DNA from 2 places in the Variovorax sp. OK605 genome. Region 1 is predicted to be linked to the other one. Evidence: predicted binding sites of a transcription regulator. Region 1 holds the regulator's gene; the other holds the start of a gene.
What was found. The regulator NrdR, encoded in region 1, represses ribonucleotide reductase genes. The targets are predictions, from matches to a motif close to CACNANATNTNGTG.

Region 1 (5,776 bases):
CCGGCTCGCTCGAAGGCGGCCTTCGCTACTACGTCGGCGCGGCCAACCTCGAGGACGACGGCGGCTACGCTGGCAAGGTGATGGCCGAGCACGAGCGCCTGCAGCAAGTGGCCAACGGCCGCGCACCGTCCACGACGGTCACGCCGCCGGGCGTGCGCGCCCAGCCGCTGCCCGTGGTGGCCCCGGCCAAGCCTGAAGAAGGCAGCGAGCCGGCCAAGGTCGCCCTGCTTTCCTCCGTCTCCTGAACGCCCCGGGCGAGGACGCCCCCGGCGGGTGTGAGCTACACTCCGCATGTACGCGACTGGCGATAGGCGCAGCACCCGCTAACGGTGCCCCGCGCTGACGTGGAATACCACTGGGAAGCGTGCCGCCTGACCACAACAGGCGTTCAGCCGTTCGCCTGGGCAGCCCTTGTTTGGTTGAAGAACAAGGACCTCGTCTTCAAAGGACTGCCATGTACCAACGCAACAACCTGGTCGAACAGACCGATCCCGAAATCTGGGCTGCGATTCAAGCCGAAAACGCACGCCAGGAACACCACATCGAGCTGATCGCCAGCGAGAACTACGCCTCGCCGGCCGTCATGGCCGCACAGGGCTCGCAGCTCACCAACAAGTACGCCGAAGGCTACCCGGGCAAGCGCTACTACGGCGGCTGCGAGCACGTCGACGTGGCCGAGCAACTGGCCATCGACCGCATCAAGCAGATCTTCGGTGCCGACGCCGCCAACGTGCAGCCGCATTGCGGCGCCTCGGCGAACGAAGCCGTGATGCTGGCATTCCTCAAGCCCGGCGACACCATCATGGGCATGAGCCTGGCCGAAGGCGGCCACCTGACCCACGGCATGCCGCTGAACATGAGCGGCAAGTGGTTCAACGTCGTGAGCTACGGCCTGGACGCCAACGAAGCCATCGACTACGACGCCATGGAACGCAAGGCGCATGAACACATGCCCAAGCTGATCATCGCGGGCGCCTCGGCCTACTCGCTGCGCATCGACTTCGAGCGCTTCGCCAAGGTGGCCAAGGACGTCGGCGCGATCTTCATGGTCGACATCGCCCACTACGCCGGCCTCGTGGCCGCGGGCGTGTACCCCAACCCCGTGCCCTTCGCCGACGTGGTCACCTCGACCACCCACAAGAGCCTGCGCGGGCCGCGCGGCGGCATCATCCTGATGAAGTCGCAGCACGAGAAGGCGATCAACAGCGCCATCTTCCCCGGCCTGCAAGGCGGCCCGCTGATGCACGTGATCGCCGCCAAGGCCGTCGCGTTCAAGGAAGCCATGGCGCCCGAGTTCAAGACCTACCAGCAACAGGTGGTCAAGAACGCCCAGATCGTGGCCGACACGCTCACCCAGCGCGGCCTGCGCATCGTGAGCGGACGCACCGAAAGCCACGTGATGCTGGTCGACCTGCGTTCGAAGGGCATCACCGGCAAGGAAGCCGAAGCCGTGCTGGGCAGCGCCCACATGACGATCAACAAGAACGCGATCCCCAACGACCCCGAAAAGCCGATGGTCACCAGCGGCGTGCGCATCGGCACCCCCGCCATGACCACGCGCGGCTTCAAGGACGAAGAGGCCCGCATCACCGCGAACCTGATCGCCGACGTGCTCGAGAACCCGCGCGACGCGGCGAACATCGACGCGGTGCGCGCCAAGGTCCACGCCCTGACGAGCCGCTTCCCTGTCTACCGCTGATCGCCCGGAAAAGCTGGCCGCATGAAGTGCCCTTTTTGCGGTCATCTTGAAACGCAGGTCGTGGAGACCCGCGTTTCGGAAGACGCCGACTTCGTTCGCAGGCGCCGCCAGTGCGGTGCCTGCGACAAGCGCTTCACCACCTACGAGCGGCCCGACGTCAACTTTCCCGTGGTCGTGAAGAAGGACGGCAGCCGCGCCGACTTCGACTCGACCAAGGTGCGCGCCTCGATGATGCTGGCGCTGCGCAAGCGCCCTGTGAGCATCGAGCAGATCGACAACGCCCTGCTGCGCATCGAGCAGAAGCTGCTGGCCAGCGGGCTGCGCGAAATAGAGTCGACCAAGGTCGGCGAACTGGTGATGCGCGAACTCAAGAAGCTCGACAAGGTCGCCTACGTGCGCTTTGCCTCGGTGTACCGCAGCTTCGAGGACGTGGACGAGTTCAGGCAGTTGCTGCGCGACATCTGACGGCTCAGCCGTCCTGGTTTTTCCTGCCGCCGCTGCCGCACGCTCCCGTGCCGCAGTCGCCGCGCTGGTCCGGGTTGCAGACCCTGGCCCGCCCCGATGCCGATACCACGATCGATGCCCTGCGGCCCGTTTCGGCCTTCAGCGTGAGGCATCCTGCCCCGAAGCCGGCGCTCGTGGCCCGGCGCGAGAAACCGTTGCTGTCGTAGCGTACGCCTTGCGCGAACCCGTCGCCGAGCGATGCGTCGACGCTGATGCCGTCCGGCAGCGCCTCGAAGCGGCGCAATGCTTCCCTGTTCTCCGATTTGTCCGATTTCTCGGAGCTCTCCGATTCAGCCTGCGCGGCGACCACGGCCCACCCACCGAGCCAGCTGCGGCCCACGAGCGCAGTGACGCTGACGCTTTGCGAGCGCCGGATGGCCTCCATGCGCGCGAGACTCAAGGCGGCGTTGAAGGCCTGCGCGGCGGCAGAGAGCCGCTGGTTGATCAGCAGGTCCCTGAAAGCCGGCGTGCCGACAGTGGCCAGCACCGCCACGATGGCCACGACCACCATCAGCTCCAGCAGTGTGAAGCCTTCGACGCGCGCACCTTCTCGCGTCTTCATTGCCAGCACCTCACGCGCTGGGCGCCATCGCAGCCCCGCCCGCCCGTGCTGTCGATCCAGAGCGCACCACCCTGCGGATCGGCAAAGCCCGGCTTCGGGCTCGCCGTGAGCCGGATGCAGCTGTCGATGTTGCTGCGCCCTTCGCAGTTGCCGCTGGCGATCGCGTACTTTCCTTCGGCCCCGCCTTCCCCCGAATCCCCGGCGTAGCGCCGATAGCGGCCGACCTGCGTGTAGTGCCGCTCCTGGTGCTGCATCTGCTGCATCAGCGCAGTGCGGGCTTCGCTGCGCCAGCCCTTGCGCACCATCTCCAGGTACGACGGATAGGAAATGGCCGCCAGGATGGCGACGATCGCCACGACCATCATCACTTCGACCAGGGTGAAGCCGCACGCTCGCCTGCTGCCGGTTCTCATGGTTTCGCTCCCCGGTAGTCCACGACCTGCCGCCAGTTCATGCGCCCCGCGCGCTGCGTGACTTTTCCGCCCCCGGCAGGCTGCGCGGTCGACAGCGCGCCCTTGCCTCCCCCACCTCGCCCGCCTCCCCCGCCTCCCCGATTGATGACCGCCAACCGACGCGTTTCCAGCCGGCGGCCGAGCGAATCGGTCGCGCTGTAGCCGCTGTCGCCCAGCTGCACCACCTGCGGCGCGCCCGGCATGCCCGCCTCCGACGGCACGCAGGTGCCCCCTTTCGACAGCCCGGTCATGGCGTTCAGCGCGCAGCTCCGCCCGCCTCCCTCGCCGCATGCGCTCGCGGGCGGAATGAGCGTGTTGAAGAACAGGAGCCCCCCATGCAGTGCCGGGTCGGCGATGACGCGCTCGCCCTTGTCGCGCGACGCCGGCAGGTCGAGGTACCAGCCGCGGCGGCCGGACGTCTTGCCGTCGAAAGCACCGAGCCCGAATGCATCGCCGGTGATCGCGAGCAGCGAAGACCCATCGACGGCGGCGGCCCGCCGCGGCTGGAGTTGCGCGCGCGCGGCATGCGCCGGAATCGGCGCACCGCTGTCATACACCCCGTAGACCGTCTGGACGCCATGGTTCGCGCGCCCAAGATCTTCGGGGCTCATGAACTTGCCGGTGCCGAACAGCACGACCGCGCCGCCGTGGGGTCCGATGCCGACCTCCGGCCGCACGGTGATCGGCTGGCGCCGGTCGCGTTCGCTCGAGGCGACCATCAGGGGCTTCGCCTTGAACGGCAAGGCGTTGCTTTCCCGCCAGGGCGCGCCGGCGGTGAAATCGAACTTCCAGAGGTTGCCTTGCGTGTCGCCCGCGTACAGGAAGCGGGTGGCGCCGCCAGCGCCCGCATAGTCGCCCGGCACGCCGAGTGCGTTGACCAGGGTGTTGTCCGCCGGAAGCGGCAGCACGATCTTGTGGTAGTTCACATCGCGCTGCCACGGCGCATTCGAAGGCTTGTCGAGCGAGAGCAGAAACAATGCGGCCCGCTTCTCCGGATTGGCGTTGTTGAAGCCCGAGGGCACCACGGCAAACCACCGGTACCTGGCCGCCTCCGAGCGCGTCGCGGCGACCGTGCGGAATTTCAGGATGCGTGGCGCTTGTGTCTGGTGGCCCATGTCGGCGTCGTCCGCGCCGGTGAACTCCCACATCACCTGCTCCTTGGAAAAGGCCGCGGGGTCGGTCACGTCGAGCGCGAAGACACCGGTGGCACCGCCCCCCGTGCCCGAGACCAGCACGCTGCGCTGCGCGCCGCCCGCCGGCTGAACGTCGACGACCGTCGCGGATCCATCGGCAAGGCTGCCGTATGCATGGTACGGCGAGGTGTAGCCCGCCAGCTTCGAGAACAAAGCACGCGGCACATAGGCGAAGAGCTCGTCACCGGTGCGTGCCGAGAACGCGTGGAGCATGCCGTCGTTGGCGCCGACGTACACCGTGGGCGCACGGCCCTGCCGCTCCTCGGTGACGAACGGCATCGAATGGGCCACGCGCCCCATGACCGAATCGCGCACACGGAACACGCCGCCGGCGACGGATTCCTCCTTGCGCCGGTCGCCTCGCAGGTAGGCCAGCCGATCGGCGCCCAGCGCGTCCGATGCGGCGGGCTCCACGTGCGGGGTTGCGCCCAGATGCCCCCTGAGAACCTCGTCGAGCGCGCTCCATTCGAATGGAATGCCTGCACCGGCGGAAGACAGCGTGAAGATCCTGCGCTTCGACGGATCGCGCGCGGCCACGGCCGGCTCGGCCATCGCGCTGCCGGTCAGCAAGGCGCCAGCGTCCCAGTCGGGCCGATCGGCACGGCGCACGCTGCCGGTGGCCTCGTCATAGCTCAACGCATGCGACAGCAACGAGCCCGCGCCACGCTGCCCGGTCGACCGGGACACATACTGGCTGGCGCCCGCCTTCGCGATGCCGACCGACGAGACCGCGCCGTTGACCGCTTCGTCGTCCGCAGGTGCGACCACCTGCCGTAGCACCCTTCGCACCGCCGCCGCCATCTGCCGGGGCTCACCGGCGAGAACGTACGTCCTTGGCTGCGGTTGGCCGTCGGCGTCGATGCCTTCCGCCCACTCGGCATGGCTTTTCACGTCCGGCCGCCCGATGCCGCCGGAGGTCTTGAAGGGATTGCCGTCGCCGTTGATGTCGACGAAGCCACCGTATTTCGCCGCGAGGTGGCGCCCGATGCCGCGCGGCCCCATGTCGATGGCGAAGGTCCGCACGCGCACGTCGGGGTGGTCGCTGCGGATCTTCCGGGTGTTGGCTCCGTAGGCGAGCCCCGCCATGCCCGACACGCGCGCCGGGGAAGACGACGACTCCTTCTCGAACGCGTCCACGGCACGGGTCCCGCTGTCGTCGCCGATGCTGTCGGTGCGCGCTTGCACGTCCCCGACCGTGACGACATGGTTCTTCTGGCATCCGACCGCCACCGGGTCCGCCAGCGCCAGGTCCGCCGAGTCCAAGACACCTCGCCCAGGCCTGAGGCCTTGCAGGTAGCGCAGCGACGCCTCGTACAGCTCGCCGACGGCATCGGGCGCGCCGTAGACACCCCCCCGGCCGATGCGG
Region 2 (5,776 bases), on a different contig from region 1:
CGTCCACGCGCTTCGTGCAGGCCGCGCTCACCGGCACCGGCCTGTTCGTGGTGGCGCTGCTGGCGCACGAACTGGCCCGCCGGCTGACGCGCGAGGAGGCCGTGGCGCAGCGCAACCGCAGCAGCGCGCAGATGCAGGCGGAGGTCAACGACCTGGTGATCGAGACGCTCAGCGAAGGCGTGCTGGTGATCGACGCCGAAGGCCTGGTGCACGCGGCCAACCCGGCGGCCGACGCCATCCTGGGCCAGGGCCTGGCGAAACTCATGCTGCCGTTCCCGCTGCACACGCAGCCCGCCTGGCATGCGCTGGCCGCGCTGGCGCGCCAGACCTTCGCGCGCCGGGCGCCGCAGACCGAGGAGATCCCGGTGGCGCAGGCGCGCGGCGCGGCGCGCGAGGTGCGCGTGCGCACGCGGCTCACGCCCACCAGCGACCGGCACGTCGACAGCCTGTGCGTGATGTTCCTGCAGGACCTGCGCGAACTCGAGGCGCGCATCCGCACCGAGAAGCTGGCCGCCATGGGCCGCATGTCGGCGGCGGTGGCGCATGAAATCCGCAACCCGCTGGCCGCCATCACGCAGGCCAGCGCGCTGCTCGCCGAAGACCTGACCGACCCCGCGCACCGCAAGCTCACGAGCATGGTGCAGCACAACGCGCAGCGGCTCGCGCGCATCGTGGACGACGTGCTCGACGTCTCGCGCGCGCGCCAGCAGCGGGTGCTGTCACTGGGCGAGCAGGTGGTGCTCGACCCCGCAGTGCAGGTGCTGGCCGAGGAGTGGGTGCGCCAGACGCAGCGCAAGGGCGTGCTGGTCTCGCTCGACGCGGCCGGCAGCGACGTGCGCTTCGACGCCGAACACCTGCGCCGCCTGATGGTCAACCTGCTGGACAACGCCGCGCGCTACGCGGGCAAGCAGGACGGCTCGATCCAGGTGCTGACGACGCTGCAGCGCGGCAGCTCCGTGCGCCCCAGCCTGATGGTGTGGAGCGACGGCGCGCCGCTGGAGCCGGCGGTGCAGCGCCACCTGTTCGAACCCTTCTTTTCTTCCGAGAGCCGCTCCAGCGGGCTCGGCCTGTTCCTGTGCCGCGAGCTGTGCCGCCGGCACGGCGCCACCATCGGCTACGAGCGCCGCGCGCTGGTGCCGGGCGGGCCCGAGGGCAATGAATTCTTCGTCAGCTTCGCCGTGAGCGAAAACCGGCTGACACAATAGCGCCGTGAGCATTCCCACCCCTTCCACGCAGCGGCCGGCGCAGATCCTGGTCATCGACGACGAACCCGACCTGCGCACGCTGTACGAGCTGACGCTGCTGCGCGAAGGCTATCGCGTCGAGGCCGCGGGCAGCGTGTCGGAAGCGTGGCAGCACCTGGAGGCCGGCCGCTTCGACGCGGTGATCACCGACATGCGGCTGCCCGACGGACAGGGCATGGAGATCATCCACCGCATCCAGAAAGACCAGCGCAGCGAGCGCTGCGTGGTGATGACGGCCTACGGCTCGGCCGAGAACGCGGTCGAGGCGTTGAAGGCGGGTGCCTTCGACTATCTGACCAAGCCGGTCGACCTGAAGCAGTTCCGCGCGGTGGTCGCGTCCGCCGTGCAGGCGCGCCAGGCACTGCAGGTGCCGCAGGTGCCGGTGCGCGCCGTGCAGGCGGTGCCCGCGAGCGGCAATCCTGGTGACATGCTCCCCGTCACCTCGGGCACCGGCATCGCCGCGCTCGACCGGCTGGTGGGCGAATCCGAACCCATGCGCCTCGTGAAGTCGCGCATCGCGAAGGTGGCGCGCGGCATGGCGCCGGTGCTGGTGCGCGGCGAGTCGGGCACCGGCAAGGAACTGGTGGCGCGCGCGGTGCACGCCTGCAGCCAGCGCAGCGACGGCCCGTTCGTGGCGGTGAACTGCGGCGCGATTCCCGAGAACCTGCTCGAGGCCGAATTCTTCGGCGCGAAGAAGGGCTCGTACACCGGCTCCTCGCAGGACCGCGACGGCTACTTCCAGGCCGCGAGCGCCGGCACGCTGTTCCTCGACGAAATCGGCGACCTGCCGCTGGCCATGCAGTCGAAGCTGCTGCGCGCGATCCAGGAGCGCAGCGTGCGCTCGATCGGCTCCACGCAGGAAGAAGCGGTCGACGTGCGCATCGTCAGCGCCACCCACAAGGACCTGCACGCCGAAGTGCAGGCCGGCCGCTTCCGGCAAGACCTTTTCTACCGCCTCAACGTGATCGAGATCGCGGTGCCCGCGCTGCGCGAGCGCCGCGAAGACCTGCCCGCGCTGTGCGCCGCGCTGCTCGCGCGCATCGCGCAGGACGGCGGGCTGCCGGTGCCGCACCTGTCGGCCGACCTGCTGCGCCGCCTCGCGATGCATCCGCTGGACGGCAATGTGCGCGAGCTCGAGAACCTGCTGCACCGCGCCGTCGCGCTGAACGACGGCGACGAGCTTCACCTCGACCTGATGGGCGGCTTCACCGCCGCCGCCGAAGCCGCGGCGTCCGCGCCGGCACCGCTGATGCCGGCGTTCCCGGCGCCCGCCGCATTCGCCGCGCCGGTCGCGCCCATGCCTGCCGCGCCCGCCGCCTCCAAGGCCGCGCCGCCGCCGCTGCCGTCCGACCTGCAGGCCTACCTCGATCAGCAGGAACGCGAGATCCTCGTGCGCGCGCTGCACGAGAGCGGCTTCAACCGCACCGCCGCCGCCGCGCGCCTGGGCATGAGCCTGCGGCAGATCCGCTACCGCATCGCGCGGCTGGGCATCACCACGCCCAACGGCGACGATGGCGCGAGCAGCCATGCCGACGACTGAAGACACTGCCGGCGGCAACGACAGCCGCCTGAATGCAGGCCCGCACGACGGCCTCTGGCAAGCCGGCTGGTACCGTTTCGCGAAGGCGCTGCGCTCGCCCAACTTCGGCCCGCGCCCGTCGGCCGCACCGGGCACAACCGCAGCGCCGACAGACCTCATCGTGCTGCACTCGATCAGCCTGCCGCCCGGCGAATACGGCGGCGACGCGGTGCAGCAGCTCTTCACCAACCGGCTCGACTGGGACGCGCACCCTTACTTCCAGTCGATCCGCGGCCTGGAGGTGTCCTCGCATTTCTACGTGCGGCGCAACGGCGAGCTCTGGCAGTTCGTGAGCTGCGACGACCGCGCCTGGCACGCCGGCGTGTCGTCGTGGCGCGGCCGCGCCAACTGCAACGACGACTCCATCGGCATCGAGCTCGAAGGCCTCGAAGGACAGCGGTTCGAGGAGGCGCAATACGAAACGCTCGCGAGCCTGTGCGCCGCGCTCGCGCAGCACTACCCGATCGCGCACATCGCGGGCCACGAGCACATCGCGCCGGGCCGCAAGCGGGACCCGGGCGCCGGCTTCGACTGGCGGCTGCTGCGCGAACAACTCGGCTGGAATCCACAGATGTTTCCGGCGCCGGTGGCGGGCCGCTAATTTTTTCAATCGCGTGACGGGCCGCGATGCGCTGCGCGGCACGTGCATCCGTGCGCGAATTGCAAACGCCGCACCCAGCAACCATGCGGGCTGCAAGCCCAAATCGGCCTGCAAGCCAAGCGCCATGCGGGTTGCGCGAACATAGGCCAGTATTCACGCGGCATCTCTGGCGATGGGCCTCGTCGAATGCAATTTCGACGGTGTGTGTATCCGAAGGAAAACACTACCTGTAGTGGCTTGTAGGGCATCCAGACCCTAGATATAGTGTCCTCCGTCCGGTCGTCAGCACCGGCGCGACGCTCAGCCAAGGCGCCGCCACCCAACAAGAATTGCCAACCGAGAGGATGCGAATGCAAACAGCCCTGAACCCCCAATCGACCCCGCGCGCCGTGCCCGCGATGCCTGTGCAGCAGCAGCGAGACACGGCCGGCTCGCCCGCCGGCCAGAACCTTGCGCACTACCAGATCATTCGCCGCAACGGCGCCGTGGTGCCGTTCGAGCCGAACAAGATCGCCATCGCGATGATGAAAGCCTTCCTGGCCGTGCACGGCACCCAGGGCGCGGCTTCGGCCAGCGTGCGCGAAACGGTCGACACGCTCACGCAAGGCGTGATCCGTGCCATGGTGCGTTCGCGTCCGGGCGGCGGCACCTTCCACATCGAAGACGTGCAGGACCAGGTCGAGCTCGGCCTGATGCGCGGCGGCCACCACGAAATCGCGCGCGCCTACGTGCTGTACCGCGAGCGCCGCACGCAGGAGCGTTCCAAGCAGGTCGAGCATGAAACGCCGGCCACGCCCGCGCTGCACGTGCTGGACAACGGCGAGCGCGTGGCGCTCGACCTGAACGAGCTCAAGGGCCTGATCGAATCCGCCTGCGAAGGCCTGGGCGACAGCATCACCTCCGCGCCGATCGTCGCCGAGACGATGCGCAACCTGTACGACGGCGTGCCGCTCGACGAGGTCTACAAGGCCTCCATCCTCGCGGCCCGCACGCTGATCGAGAAGGACCCCGACTACACCTTCGCCACCGCGCGCCTGCTGCTGCACACGATCTTCAAGGAGATCATCGGCCGCGAAGTGATGCCGGTCGACCGCGCCACCGCCTACGCCGACTACTTCCCGCAGTTCATCAAGAAGGGCGTGGAGAACGACCTGCTCGACGAGAAGCTGCTGCAGTACGACCTGCCCCGCCTGGGCGCCGCCCTGAAGGCCGAGCGCGACAACCAGTTCGACTACCTCGGCCTGCAGACGCTGTACGACCGCTACTTCCTGCACGTGCGCAAGACCCGCATCGAGCTGCCGCAGGCCTTCTTCATGCGCGTGGCCATGGGCCTGTCGCTCAACGAGATCGACCGCGAAGCGCGCGCCATCGAGTTCTATGAAGTGCTGTCGTCGTTCGACTTCATGTCGAGCACGCCCACCCTGTTCAACGCCGGCACGCTGCGCTCGCAGCTGTCCAGCTGCTACCTGACCACCGTGCCCGACGACCTGGACGGCATCTACGAGTCGATCAAGGAAAACGCGCTGCTCTCGAAGTTCGCGGGCGGCCTGGGCAACGACTGGACCCGCGTGCGCGCGCTCGGCAGCCACATCAAGGGCACGAACGGCGAATCGCAGGGCGTGGTGCCGTTCCTGAAGGTGGTGAACGACACGGCCGTGGCCGTGAACCAGGGCGGCAAGCGCAAGGGCGCGGTCTGCACGTACCTGGAAACCTGGCACCTCGACATCGAGGAGTTCCTGGAGCTGCGCAAGAACACCGGCGACGACCGCCGCCGCACGCACGACATGAACACCGCCAACTGGATCCCCGACCTGTTCATGCGCCGCGTGATGGAAAAGGGCACCTGGACGCTGTTCTCGCCCTCCAACGTGCCTGACCTGCACGACCTGTTCGGCGCCGACTTCGAGCGCGCCTACGTCGCCTACGAAGAAAAGGCCGCCCGCGGCGAGATCAAGCCCGCGCGCACCCTGCAGGCCACCGACATGTGGCGCAAGATGCTCACGATGCTGTTCGAGACCGGCCACCCCTGGATCACGTTCAAGGACGCCTGCAACGTGCGCTCGCCGCAGCAGCACGCCGGCGTGGTTCACTCGTCGAACCTGTGCACCGAGATCACGCTGAACACCAGCGACACCGAAACCGCCGTGTGCAACCTGGGTTCGGTGAACCTGCTGCAGCACTTGAAGGACGGCAAGGTCGACCAGGTCAAGCTGAAGAAGACGATCTCGACCGCGATGCGCATGCTCGACAACGTGATCGACATCAACTACTACGCCGTGAAGAAGGCGCGCGACTCCAACCTGCGCCACCGTCCGGTCGGCCTGGGCCTGATGGGCTTCCAGGACGCGCTGT

Region 2: BM013_RS10020 (ribonucleoside-diphosphate reductase subunit alpha) is a predicted target of NrdR. The motif match lies at 3,678-3,691, and genes of this name have one in related genera.

What each region holds. Positions count from the first base shown of each region.
Region 1 is NZ_FOWL01000008.1:222,099-227,874, reverse strand. It holds gene BM013_RS21895 (lytic transglycosylase domain-containing protein) at 1-245, shown strand, start outside; ZMP/ZTP riboswitch at 288-413, shown strand; gene glyA (serine hydroxymethyltransferase) at 455-1,699, shown strand; gene nrdR (transcriptional regulator NrdR) at 1,721-2,164, shown strand; gene BM013_RS21880 (GspH/FimT family pseudopilin) at 2,169-2,765, opposite strand; gene BM013_RS21875 (type IV pilin protein) at 2,762-3,178, opposite strand; gene BM013_RS21870 (pilus assembly protein) at 3,175-5,776, opposite strand, start outside.
Region 2 is NZ_FOWL01000003.1:386,303-392,078, forward strand. It holds gene BM013_RS10005 (two-component system sensor histidine kinase NtrB) at 1-1,205, shown strand, start outside; gene BM013_RS10010 (sigma-54-dependent transcriptional regulator) at 1,210-2,784, shown strand; gene ampD (1,6-anhydro-N-acetylmuramyl-L-alanine amidase AmpD) at 2,771-3,424, shown strand; gene BM013_RS10020 (ribonucleoside-diphosphate reductase subunit alpha) at 3,775-5,776, shown strand, end outside.